2 regions of the Huijunlia imazamoxiresistens genome follow, and region 1 is predicted to be linked to the other one. Evidence: riboswitches for the same ligand, from Rfam matches in the RefSeq annotation. Region 1 holds a riboswitch; the other holds the start of a gene.
The links. Region 1 has a riboswitch for cobalamin ahead of V9K67_RS19965 (TonB-dependent receptor plug domain-containing protein). Riboswitches for the same ligand answer to the same signal wherever they lie in the genome.
Positions count from the first base shown of each region.

Region 2: it holds a riboswitch for cobalamin, as region 1 does, so the genes downstream of both, V9K67_RS08220 (ribonucleoside-diphosphate reductase small subunit) here and V9K67_RS19965 (TonB-dependent receptor plug domain-containing protein) in region 1, are expected to answer to the same signal.

Region 1 is NZ_JBBBEI010000019.1:61,289-67,204, reverse strand. It holds gene V9K67_RS19985 (response regulator) at 1-289, shown strand, start outside; tRNA gene V9K67_RS19980 (tRNA-Arg) at 891-965, opposite strand; gene V9K67_RS19975 (MarC family protein) at 982-1,560, opposite strand; gene V9K67_RS19970 (Dph6-related ATP pyrophosphatase) at 1,581-2,324, opposite strand; gene V9K67_RS19965 (TonB-dependent receptor plug domain-containing protein) at 2,451-4,358, opposite strand; cobalamin riboswitch at 4,478-4,732, opposite strand; gene V9K67_RS19960 (TolC family protein) at 4,848-5,916, shown strand, end outside.
Region 2 is NZ_JBBBEI010000005.1:196,189-202,104, reverse strand. It holds gene V9K67_RS08225 (ribonucleoside-diphosphate reductase subunit alpha) at 1-1,273, opposite strand, end outside; gene V9K67_RS08220 (ribonucleoside-diphosphate reductase small subunit) at 1,298-2,269, opposite strand; cobalamin riboswitch at 2,386-2,591, opposite strand; gene V9K67_RS08215 (DUF6607 family protein) at 2,707-3,636, opposite strand; gene V9K67_RS08210 (hypothetical protein) at 3,715-4,173, opposite strand; gene V9K67_RS08205 (SDR family oxidoreductase) at 4,170-5,642, opposite strand; gene V9K67_RS08200 (lipocalin family protein) at 5,644-5,916, opposite strand, start outside.

The DNA of each region.
Region 1 (5,916 bases):
GCTGGAAGTGCATGGCGGCCGCAAGTACATGTGCAAGGAGATCAAGAACAACCTGTCGGAAATGATGATCGGCGGCGAGGAGCACCAGGCCAAGCTCAGTTCCCTGTCGCAGCGCGAGCTGGAGATCATTGACTATATCAAGAAGGGCAACTCATCGCAGGAGATCGCGAATATCCTCAACCTGTCGGTTAAGACGGTGGAGGTGCATCGTTATAATATTTTAAAAAAGCTGGATTTAAAGAATGCAGCGGCGCTGGTGGATTATATCAACCGCTACCTGCCCCTTTAAGCCCGGGTTACAAAAATCCGCCATTTACCAAACAGCAGCCGGACTAATTGCTTATTGATCGGAAACCACCGGCCGGCGGTAACGAAAAAAAGGAAGGGGTGACCCTTCCTTTTTTCTTTGGCTTCCGTGGCTTTCGCCCGGCAGCTACAGGCAATTGTAATTGCCCATAACCCTTACCAGGGCTGGCTTTTTGGCGTTTCGGGCCGGCGATTTCGACGGCTGATTTTCCGGGGATTCTACCGCTGTTTGTTCTTTCAGCAGGCGGTTCAGGATGGCTTCTGCAGATAATTCCTGGCGACGGATTCTAGGTTCCCTTGCTGCGGGATGGCTGGTCGTTAGCATGACTTTATAAATTAATCGTATGTTTTAGGGGCGGCAAAGATAGGGGTGGAAGGGAAACGCCGGGCACCAAATCCACGGGAACAGTAAGTTTTTTTTATCCACGTTTAAGTTTGCTGATTTACAGCTTTTTAGGAAGGAACAGTGTGCATATCTACCTTATATAACGGGGAGGCTCAGGGTATAATAACGGCACCGGGTCGGGATGGCCCCAAAAGCAGAACCGCCTTAGACCGGGGATCTAAGGCGGTTCTGCTGATTTTGGTAGCCTCGACAGGAATCGAACCTGTATCTGGAGCTTCGGAAACTCTTATACTATCCATTGTACTACGAGGCCAAAAGGGTTGATCTTGCTATTTTATCAGTCCGTTTGCATTGCTGGCGAAGATCTTTACCGCGATGGCGAGCAAAATTACGCCAAAAAATTTTCTTACAGCAATTAATCCTGCCGGTCCTAAAATTTTTTCGATAATTCTGAGGGATTTTAACACAACGTAAACGATTATCAGGTTAAAAAAGATGGCAAGCAGCACCGTCAACTGGTCGTAGTTGGCCTTGAGGGAAATGATGGTGGTAAGCGTGCCGGAGCCGGCGATCAGCGGGAAGGCGATGGGCACTACGGTGGCGGCCCGTACCTCGGTTTCCGCCTTGAAGAATTCCACGCCCAGCACCATCTCCATGCCCAGGAAAAAGATAACGATGGAGCCGCCCACCGCAAAGGACTTTACATCCAGCCCCAGCAGGTTCAGGAAGGGCTCGCCGATAAACAGGAACAGGATCATCAGGATGCCGGAAACCATCGTGGCCCGGCCCTCGCGGATGCCGCCCAGCTTTTTGTTCAGCGAGATCAGTACCGGGATGGCCCCCACAATGTCGATCACCGCGAACAGGGTAAAACCAACGGTCAGAATTTCCTTCAGCTTGATGTCCATAAATTCATTCATTTTCTGCTTCACTGGCCCGAAAAAACCGGGCCGCACAGTTCGCAAAACCAGAAGCCCATGTTCGCCGGCGCCGGCTGGGCCGAAAAGCAATTGTCCTTCTGCTCCTTCGGGGCCTGGTACTGCCGCAGCACCTTTTCGCCTACCTGGAAGGGGACGGGTTTTTTGAAAATAGGGCCGTCGAAAACGAAGGTGTGGAACTCGCCGTTCTCGCCGCAGGGATCCACGCCCGGAGGCAGGTCGTTGAGGAAGTCCCGGTCGATGATGCGGCCGGCAAAGCTGGCGTCCAGCACTTCGGCCTTCGTGCACACGACCACCGTTTTAAAGCCCAGGGAAAGGAATTCCTCCATCAGCTCGCGGGTATTGCGCTTCCATAGCGGGAACACCGCCTGCAGGCCGGCTTTCGCCAGCTGGGTTTCTCGGTAGGCCCGCAGGTCCTCCAGGAAAATATCGCCGAAGAACGAATGGGTAAAGCCTTCCTGCAGGAGACCGGTGACGGTTTGTTCCATCTGCTGTTCGTATACGCTCATGGAGGGCTGGTCGGGCAGCACCAGCTTTTGCAGCGGCAGCCCGATGGCGGCGGCCTGCTGCTCCAGCAGCTCCTCGCGTACACCGTGCATGGATATGCGCCGGTATTGGGCATTGACGCTGGTCAGCAGCTTTTCGATGGCGTAGTTGCTGTCCTGAAGTGCATGATACAGGGCGAGCGCGCTGTCCTTGCCGCCGCTCCAGTTGAAGTAAGATTTATGGGCCATGGAATACAAGTTTACGGGTTTACGGGTTTACGGGTTGCGGGGAAAGTTGAATTTAGTTTTCCATAGAAACAAATAAAGGAAAGCCCGGGCTTTCCTTTATTTGTTGGTGAAGGTTGCGCTTTTGACTTATAAGCTGATGCTGATACCGCCGGATACCAAAAAGGGGATGGAGTTGTACCCGTAAACGGTGAAGAATTTCTTATCCGTGAGGTTTTTGGCATCGGCAAACACTTTCAGGTAGCTTACCGGCTTGTATTCGGCGTAGGCATTCAGGATGCAGAAAGGATCCAGTGAAACGTCCTTGGCCATATAGCCGCCCAGGTCCATGCGCTTGCTTTCGTAATGGGCCGACAGACTTACAAAGAACTGGTCTGCCGGCTGGAAGCCCAGGGTGATATTGGCCGTATGCTCGGGCCTTCTTAAGCCGTACCGGTAGGCGGTATCTTTATAGGTGATGCGGTGCTGCGACTGCTCCTTTACTTTCAGCCAGGTATAGTTAGCGTTTACACTTACCCGTTTGCCCAGCTGAAGCTTGTTCTCGAACTCCAGGCCATAGGCTTCCTGGTGGCTGATATTGAAATATTTATTCTTCGTGTAGTTGTAGTCCAGCGCATCGTCGGTTTCCCGGTTGAAGTACACCAGGCGGGTATTGACCATGTGGTTGGTAAACTGTGCGCCCGCTTCGTAGTGCAGCGACTTCTCGGGTTTCAGCGAATCGGTACCATACCTCGAATACAGCTGGTACAGCGTCGGCGCCTTAAAGCCGGTGGAAACGGAGGCCAGCAGCTTTACTTTTTGCGCGATCACGTACGAGGGGTTAAAGGTGTAGGTATAGTTGCTGCCGTAAGCGGAGTGGGTGTTGAGGCGCCCGCCCAGTTCGGCATTCAGTCCCCAGTTGCTGGTATAAAACAGCGAACTGTAGATGGAGGTCTGGCTGGCTTTCTTTTCCGCCAGCGGGTCCACATAATCGGGATAGGGGGGGAAGATGGACAGCAGCTTTTTGCTCATGAAGGCGGCGCGGTGGTCGGCACCCTGCAGCAGGGTAAAGCCCTTGCCCAGGTTAAAGGAGCCGTACAGTTCCACAAACTGGGTCTGGGCTTTATAGCTGTCGTCCAGGTAGGCCTTGAAGTTATCGGAGCTGTCGTTGAGGAAGGTGCGGTTGCCCTGGTTGTACAAATAATTGCCGGTTACCGTTGCGGCAGGCAGCTTGTATACAAAGCCGCCGCCGGCCATCAGGGTTTTGCTGCGGAAGGAATAATCCCGGTCATCGCTGAAGGCGCTGTTGTCGATCTCGTTCACGTACCCGCTGTACTGCGTGAAGCTTTTCAGGGTAAGTTCCCTGGTGGCGTTCCAGGTCAGGTTGGCCGTTGCCACGTCGCCATTATAGCCATCGTTGTCGAACTTCTTTTTGCCGCTGCTGTCCCAGGCAGAGGAAAAGCCGTTGGTATACAGCTTGGCATACCGGACATTGTAGGTCAGCTGGTTGGCCAGTTTGCCGTATACCTGGGCGTTCCCGTTCAGGTAGCCCCGGTTGCCGGCGACTGCGGTGGCTTTCATATTTACCGGTTTGCTGATATCGGTTTTGGTGGTGATAATGTTGATCACCCCGGCCACTGCGTCGGAGCCGTAGAGGGTGGACTGCGAGCCCTTGCAGATCTCGATCTCCTCGATGTTGCCGATGGCCAGCAGGTTGATGTCGAACTCGTTGTTGATCAGGGAAGGATCGCTGACCGGCACGCCATCAATGGTAATAAGGGTACGGCCCGAAGCGGCGCCCCGCAGGAAGATGCTTTGGTTGGTACCCAGGTTGTTCAGGGCGCCGGCAATGTTCAGGCCCGCCTGTTCGTTCAGTACCTGCCCCAGGGTCTTGCCGGTGCTTTTTTCCAGCTGGCTGCGGGAAATGACCGTAATGACCTTGCCGGTCTGGCTTTGCTTGACAGGGTACTTGTTGGCGGTCAGTACTACTTCGTCCAGTGATTTTACCAGGCTGTCTTTTTGCGCTTGCGCCCAACTGCAGAAAAGGATTGCAGTCACAAGAAGTGCGTTCTTTTTCATTTCTTTTTTGATTGTGACTGCCTTCGGAAAAAGGTAAGGTAGAAATATAACTGACCCGGGATGCTAGTTACATTCCATGCTCTTCACCCGAAAGCATTAATGATAAATGGCAAGAGGCAGGTCTTCTGGCTCGGTTCCCTGCTAAAGCCTTCCCATTCCGCAGGAGGCGGAACAGTGGCCTTTTTTTAGCAGGCTGCGGTAGATGTGCACTAAGCGGAAGTGCGCACTGCGCGCTACTTACTTTACACTACTCGCTGAACCTTACAGCTACGGGGATAGCGCCGGACTCACACCGGACTTCCCATTTTAATCTCCCGCCGGAAGCGGAGAGAACCCATTGCGGCCGCAAAAGTAGGCAAGAAAACCGGCCCTCAAAATCTTTTTGCGGCTTCCCGTCCGGTCAAAAAATCTTTCCCAAAAGGTTTTTGGCGTTGCGCTATTCGGCACCTTTGCTGTTATTTTCGCTGAATGAGAAAGCAACAAATTGCCTTTGCGGCGCTGTTGGCGCTTTTTTCGCCCCTCCTTGGTTCCGCCCAGGAAAAGTGGGACCTGAAGCAATGTGTGGAGTACGCCCTGTCGAATAACCTATCGGTACAGCAGCAGGACGTACAGGCCCGGCTCGAGCAACTGACCCTGGAGCAAAGCCGGCTGGCCCGGTATCCTTCCCTGCATTTTACCAACAACACCGGCCTCAATACCGGCCGCTCCATCGACCGCACCACCAACCAGTTTACCACCCAAAGCATTTTCTATTCGGGCTTCTCGCTGCAAAGCAGCGTGGAGGTATTTAACTTCCACCGCCAGCAGCATACCATTGCCGCCAACCGCTTTGCCGCCGAAGCGGCCACGGCCACGGTAGACAAGGTCCGGAACGACGTGGCCCTGAACGTGGCCGGCGCCTACCTGCAGATCCTGCTCAACCACCAGCAGGTGGAGATCAGCCAGGTGCAGGTGCAGCAAACCGCCGCCCAGCTTTCCAATACCCGCAAGCAGGTGGAAGCCGGCTCGGTGCCCGAGCTCAACGCCGCCCAGCTGGAAGCGCAACTGGCCCAGGACAGCGCCACCCTCATTACGACCCAGGGTGCCGAAACCCAGTCGCTGCTGTACCTGAAGGCCCTCCTGAGCATGGATGCGGGCCAGCCCTTCGCCATTGCCACCCCCCCGGTAGCACTCATTCCGCTGGAGCCCCTCGCCAGCCTGCAACCCGAGGCAGTGTACCAGCAGGCCCTGGCCAACCTGCCGCAGCAACGGGCCAACCGCCTGCGCCTGCTGGCGGCCCAACGAAGCGTGGCGGCGGCCCGCGGCGCTATGTACCCCTCCCTGTCGCTGGGCGCCAACCTGCAGACGAACTATTCCACGGCCCGCAACCAGGCCCTGGCCCTGGAGCCCCTGACCCGCACCGATACCATCGGCAAGGTGTCCGGCTCCAACGCCCCCGTCCTGACCACCGTGCGGGTGCCCCAGTACACCTACTACGCCGACCCCTTCGGCACCCAGTTTTCCAATAACTTCGGCAACGGCGTCGGCCTCAGCCTGT
Region 2 (5,916 bases), on a different contig from region 1:
TCTGGATGGTACCCAGGTTCTGCTGGTTGCTTTTGCCGTTGGCGGCATCCTTGTACAGCAGGTAGGGCGTGCCGGTCTCGATCTGGGCGTCGAGGATGCGGAACCACAGGTCCTGGGCCTTCAGGGTCTTGCGGGCCCGTCCTTCGGCTTCGTAGCGGGTGTAGAGGGCTTCAAATTTCTCACCCCAGCACTCGTGCAGGCCGGGAGCCTCGCTGGGACAGAACAGGCTCCACTGCCCGTTGGCCTCCACCCGCTTCATGAACAGGTCGGGGATCCAAAGGGCATAGAACAGGTCGCGGGCCCGCAGCTCCTCCTTGCCGTGGTTCTTGCGCAGGTCCAGGAACTCAGGGATGTCGGCATGCCAGGGCTCGAGGTAGATGGCAAAAGCGCCCTTGCGCTTGCCGCCGCCCTGGTCCACGTAGCGGGCCGTATCGTTGAACACCCTTAGCATGGGAATGATGCCGTTGCTGGTGCCGTTGGTACCGCTGATGTAGCTGCCGGTGGCGCGAACGTTGTGAATGGCCAGGCCGATGCCGCCGGCGCTTTGCGAGATCTTTGCCGTCTGCCTCAAGGTATCGTAGATGCCATCGATGCTGTCTTCCTTCATGGCCAGCAAAAAGCAGGAGCTCATTTGCGGCCGCGGGGTGCCGGCATTAAAGAGCGTAGGGGTGGCATGGGTAAACCAGTGCTCGCTGAGGAGGTGGTAGGTCTGGAGCACGCTGTCCAGGTCGGACTTATGAATGCCGAGGGCCACCCGCATGTACATGTGCTGGGGACGTTCGGCAATCTCCCCGTCGATGCGCAGCAGGTACGACTTTTCCAGGGTTTTGAAGCCGAAATAATCGAAGGCGTAGTCGCGGTCGTAGATGATGACGCTGTCCAGCCATTCGGCATGCGTATCAATGAGGACCATCACGTCGTCGGCGATCAGTGGCATTTTGCGGCCGGTGGCCTTGTCGGTATACGCATAGAGCTTGCGCATGGTGTCCGAGAACGATTTTACCGTGTTCTTGTGCAGGTTGCTCACGGCAATGCGGGAGGCCAGGATAGCGTAGTCGGGATGGGTGGCCGTCAGCGAAGCCGCCACCTCCGCCGCCAGGTTGTCCAGCTCCGTGGTGTGCACGCCTTCGTAAATGCCTTCAATGGTTTTCTTGGCCACGTCGATGGGATGCACCATCGGGCTCAGGCCGTACGACAGTTTTTTAATGCGGGCCGTCACTTTATCGAATTGAATGGGTTCTTTCCGCCCACTCCGCTTAATTACATAGCTCATAATTATATTTTAAGGGGTGAGGCGTTAGAAATCTTCTTCCAAAGAAAAGGCCTGGCTTTCCTTGGCGGCCATGACGCCGGCTTTCTGGTAGTCGCCGACGCGTTTTTCAAAAAAGTTCGTTTTGCCCTGCAGCGAGATCATTTCCATGAAGTCGAAGGGATTGGCGGCGCCATACACCTTGGGATATCCCAGCTCGGAAATCCAGCGGTCGGCCACGAACTCGATATATTGCTGCATGAGGCGGGCGTTCATGCCGATCAGGTCTACCGGCAGCGCCTCGGTGATGAATTCCTTTTCGATGGCAACGGCATCGGTGATGATGGCGTACACCTCTTCCCGCGACAGCTGTTGCTGCAGCATGCCGTATAACAGGCAGGCAAACTCGCAGTGCAGGCCTTCGTCGCGGCTAATGAGCTCGTTGCTGAAGGTCAGCCCCGGCATCAGCCCCCGTTTGCGCAGCCAGAAGAGCGAACAGAAGCTGCCGCTGAAGAAGATGCCTTCGACGGCGGCGAAGGCCACCAGCCGCTGGGCGAAGCTGCCATTGGTGATCCAGCGCAGGGCCCATTCAGCCTTTTTGGTTACGGCCGGCACGGTTTCCATGGCATGGAACAGGCGGTGCTTTTCTTTAGGATCGCTGATGTAGGTGTCGATCAGCAGGGCGTAGGTTTCGCTGTGAATATTTTCCATCATGATCTGGAAACCGTAAAAGCAGCGGGCTTCGGGCAACTGCACCTCGCTCATGAAATTCACGGCCAGGTTTTCGTTGACGATGCCGTCGCTGGCGGCAAAGAAGGCCAGCACGTGCGAAATGAAATGGCGCTCGCCATCGTTCAGGGTTTCCCAGTCTTTAAGGTCTCCGCTCAGGTCGATCTCCTCGGCCGTCCAGAAGCTGGCCTCGTGGCGCTTGTAATGTTCCCATACTTTAGGGTAGTTGATGGGAAGCAGGACAAAGCGTTCCTTGTTCTCTTTTAAAAGTACTTCGTTCTCCGGCTGCATAGCTATAGTTTAAAAAATGGAGCAATAAGCCTTCGGAAAAAGAAATAAGGGCTGAAACAGCGCGGGGATACCCTGCGGATTGGTCCAGTTCAATGCCTTTCTCCCGAAAGCGATGAAACAGAAAGCCGATCCTGGCAGGTCTTCTGGCTTGCTCCATTGTCCAGGGCCTTCCCATCCCGCCGGAGGCGAAACAGTGACCGTCTGTGTTCTGAACAATGCTAAGGAGCTTACAGCTACGGGGATAGCGCCGGATTTGCACCGGACTTCCCTTTTAATACGTATCACCTGTGGCGATAGCGTAACCAAAATCTGCCTGCAAGATACAGCGGAGGAGAGCTGGAAGCATAAAGTTGTTTTCCACGGGGTTATCCACGTAGTGTTAATAACAGGTGAAGAGGGCAAATACAAGAAACGCTTCGCCTGAAGCAAAGTGCAGTTTACTTTCCCGCCACTTCGGCATTGACCTGGGCGAACTTCTGCAGGAGGGTTTTTATTTTCTGGGCGGCGGCTTCCGCCGAAAGAAGCCGGTTGTTGTACTGATCCGATAATTCATCCAAATGCTGGTGCAGCACCTTGTTGTCAACCTTTGCCTGCAGGCTTACCCGGTTGCCCCCGGTCAGCAGCTGCTGCCATTCGGTGCGTACCAGCCCCCAGAAGGCGCTGTGCTGCTGCCACCACTGTAAGGCATAGGCGCACTTTTCCTTATTGGCCCGGGTATAAATGTTATAGCCCTTTTCCTGGGCAATGACGTGGTCGCCGCCCGACTGCCGGCGGATCTTGTCGTTGTCCTGCTCGTGGGTCCAGCCGCTGTCGGTCAGCACCAGGCGATTGCCGCGACGCAGGATGTCGTAGTCGTTGCGCACGGTGTACTCGCGGCGGGGCAGCGGCGCAGCAACGGTGCTCTGCCAGAAGACCTTGCCGTCGGTGGCCACCCATTCGCTGATGCCCTGGTAACGGGGCGCATCGTCCACCTCCCAGACAGTCTGCGTCCACCGGCCCTTGTAGGCGGCCGGCAAAAGCTGCTGCCTCACCCATTTTTTCGCGCCTTCGTACTTCCACAGGTAGGGTTGCTCGAATTCCCAGTCTTCCCGCCAGTGCTTGATTACCGTGGTATCGTCGAGGATCAGCAGGTGCTGGATCACCACCCTGCGGGCAGAGGCTTCAATGGGCAGGGCCAGCTCCCGGGCGCCCATCTGCTCCCGCGGATGAAATTTGTAGTTGGGATCAGGAGCAAAGGTTTCGGCATATTTGAATTCCACATCAAAGCAACCGCACAGCTTGTCAATATTTTCCCGCCCGCCCTGCAACTGGGCGCGGGCCGGCAAAGCTGCCAACAGCAGGAAAAGGAAGCGGCAGATCTCTTTCATGGCGTTCAGGTTTTTTTGGTGGAGAAGAACGAAACAACCAAACCTGCCGCATAATTCCTGCCAGCCTCACCCTGCCCCTTATACCAGGCCGAACTGGCGGAAGTGGTGGGTAAAATGCTTGCCGTGGAAGTGGACCCATCCCTTATGGTCCAGGGGGCCGAAGCGGGGGTGGGTGCTGGTGCCCCCGGGCTGGGCCGCAAAGTAGCGCTCGAAAGCGTCCAGCTCGGCGTTCAGCTGGCTGATCGCCTCCTGCAGGCTGGGCCACTCAAAGGGAGCGGGCCCCTCACCCAGCAGCGGCGTTTTCATGCCTTTGGGCAAGTCGGCGTCCACGAATAGGTAGGTTTGCCGGGCGGCCAGGGTTTCCTCGTCGGACAGCCGCTGGGCCATGATGCGTTTGCCATTGGAAATTTGCACCGTGGTGGCCAGGTGTTCCACCATGTTCTGGGGCCGCATAACGCCCCAGGCGGGCAGGCTTTCTTCGGTCAGGCGCTGCAGCAGCGCATTCAGGTCCGTACGGTTCGTGATATCCACTTTCATCGGTACTCCGTGTTTTTAGGAACTGCAAAGATGCCTTTTCTTTCCGGCCTTCCGCTCACAATGTTGCGGATCATGCCCCGGAAAATAAAGCCGTGGAAGGGCAACACCGCGTACCAGTACAGCCGGCCGGCCACACCCAGCGGCCGGAAGGTGGCCGTTTGCGTCAGCACCCCGTCTTCGCCCAGGCGGAACTCCAGCCAGGCCTCCCCCGGCACCTTCATCTCGGCATACAGCAGCAGCCGTTTGTCTTCGCGGGAGGCCACCAGCACGCGCCAGAAATCCAGGGCGTCGCCGGGCCGGATGTCGGTAGCGCTTTTGCGCCCCCGCCGCAGGCCGACCCCGCCTACCAGCTGGTCCATAAATCCCCGCACCTCCCAGAGCCAGTCCCCATAGTACCAGCCGGTCTTTCCCCCGATCTGCCAGATGCGGTCGAGCACCTGTTCCCCGTCGCCCACCTTTTCGCGGCGCACATCCTTGAAGCAACCGTTCACCGGCACTTCTATAAAGGCGGAAATGCCTTTTTGAAAAATTTTACTGGACTGGGCGTCCTTCCAGCTCGAAACCACCTGGTTCTGCTCGATCTTGTCAAAGGCCATGCGGATGGCCTCGTCGTAGCCGATCAGCGAAATGCCCAGGCGCCCGGCCAGGTCGTTCGGCCGGCACACCACTTCCACCTTCATGCTGTTGACCAGGTTGCGGGCCAGCGCATAGGAGGTGGAGGTAACGAAATAGAGCCAGTAAGAAGACAGGCGGGGCGTCAGCACGGGCACCATCAGGATGCGCCGCTTCAGGCCCCTTACCCCTGCAAAGCGCAACAGCATGTCCTTATAGCTGATAATTTCCGGCCCCCCGATATCGAAGCTTTGGTTGTAAGTGTCGGTGCGGCCCATCACCCCGCTCAAAAACTGCAGCACATTGCGGATGGCAATGGGCTGGCTGCGGGTTTTCAGCCAGCGCGGGCCGATCATCAGGGGCAGCTTTTCCACCAGGTCGCGGATGATCTCGAAGGAAGCGCTGCCCGACCCGATGATGATGCCGGCGCGCAGCGTGGTCAGGGCATAGGAAGCGCCGGAAAGAATGGTTTCCACGTTGCGGCGCGACGAGAGGTGCCGCGACAGCACGGGCTCATTGACGATACCGCTTAAATAGATCACCTGGCGGGCCTTCGTTTGTTCGATCCGGTGGCGGAAATTCTGGGCGCACTCCTGCTCCAGCTGTTCAAAGTTGCCCGTGCCGGTCGCCATGGAATGGATCAGGTAATACGCCACGTCAATGTCTTCCGGGATCTGCCGCAGGGTTTCGGGCCGGAGAAAGTCCGCTTCGATAACGACGCAGTTTTCCGCGGCATAGGGCGCATAAAAGCGGTTTTTATCGCGTACGCAGCACAGCACCCGGTGCCCCTGCTGCAGCAGCAGGGGCAATAAGCGTTGGGCAATATAACCGGTAACACCGGTGAGCAGCACGTTCATGTTATTCGTTTTTATCGTGGACCACCCACACCAGGTCGGCTACCTTGTAGCCCAGCCGGGCCGCCTGGTCGAGGTAGGCTTTCCGGATGCTGTCGGGCATTGTTTTGCTACGGGAAAGCAGCCACAGGTATTTGAGGTTTTTGCCCGCCACCAGCGCATAATTATAGTCCCGGTCCAGGGCCAGCACGTTGTAGCCGGAATAAAAGGGACCGAAAAAAGACACCTTCAGCCGTCCTTCGTCCGCGGCCCCGGCCGCCTTGGCCTTGCCGGTAGC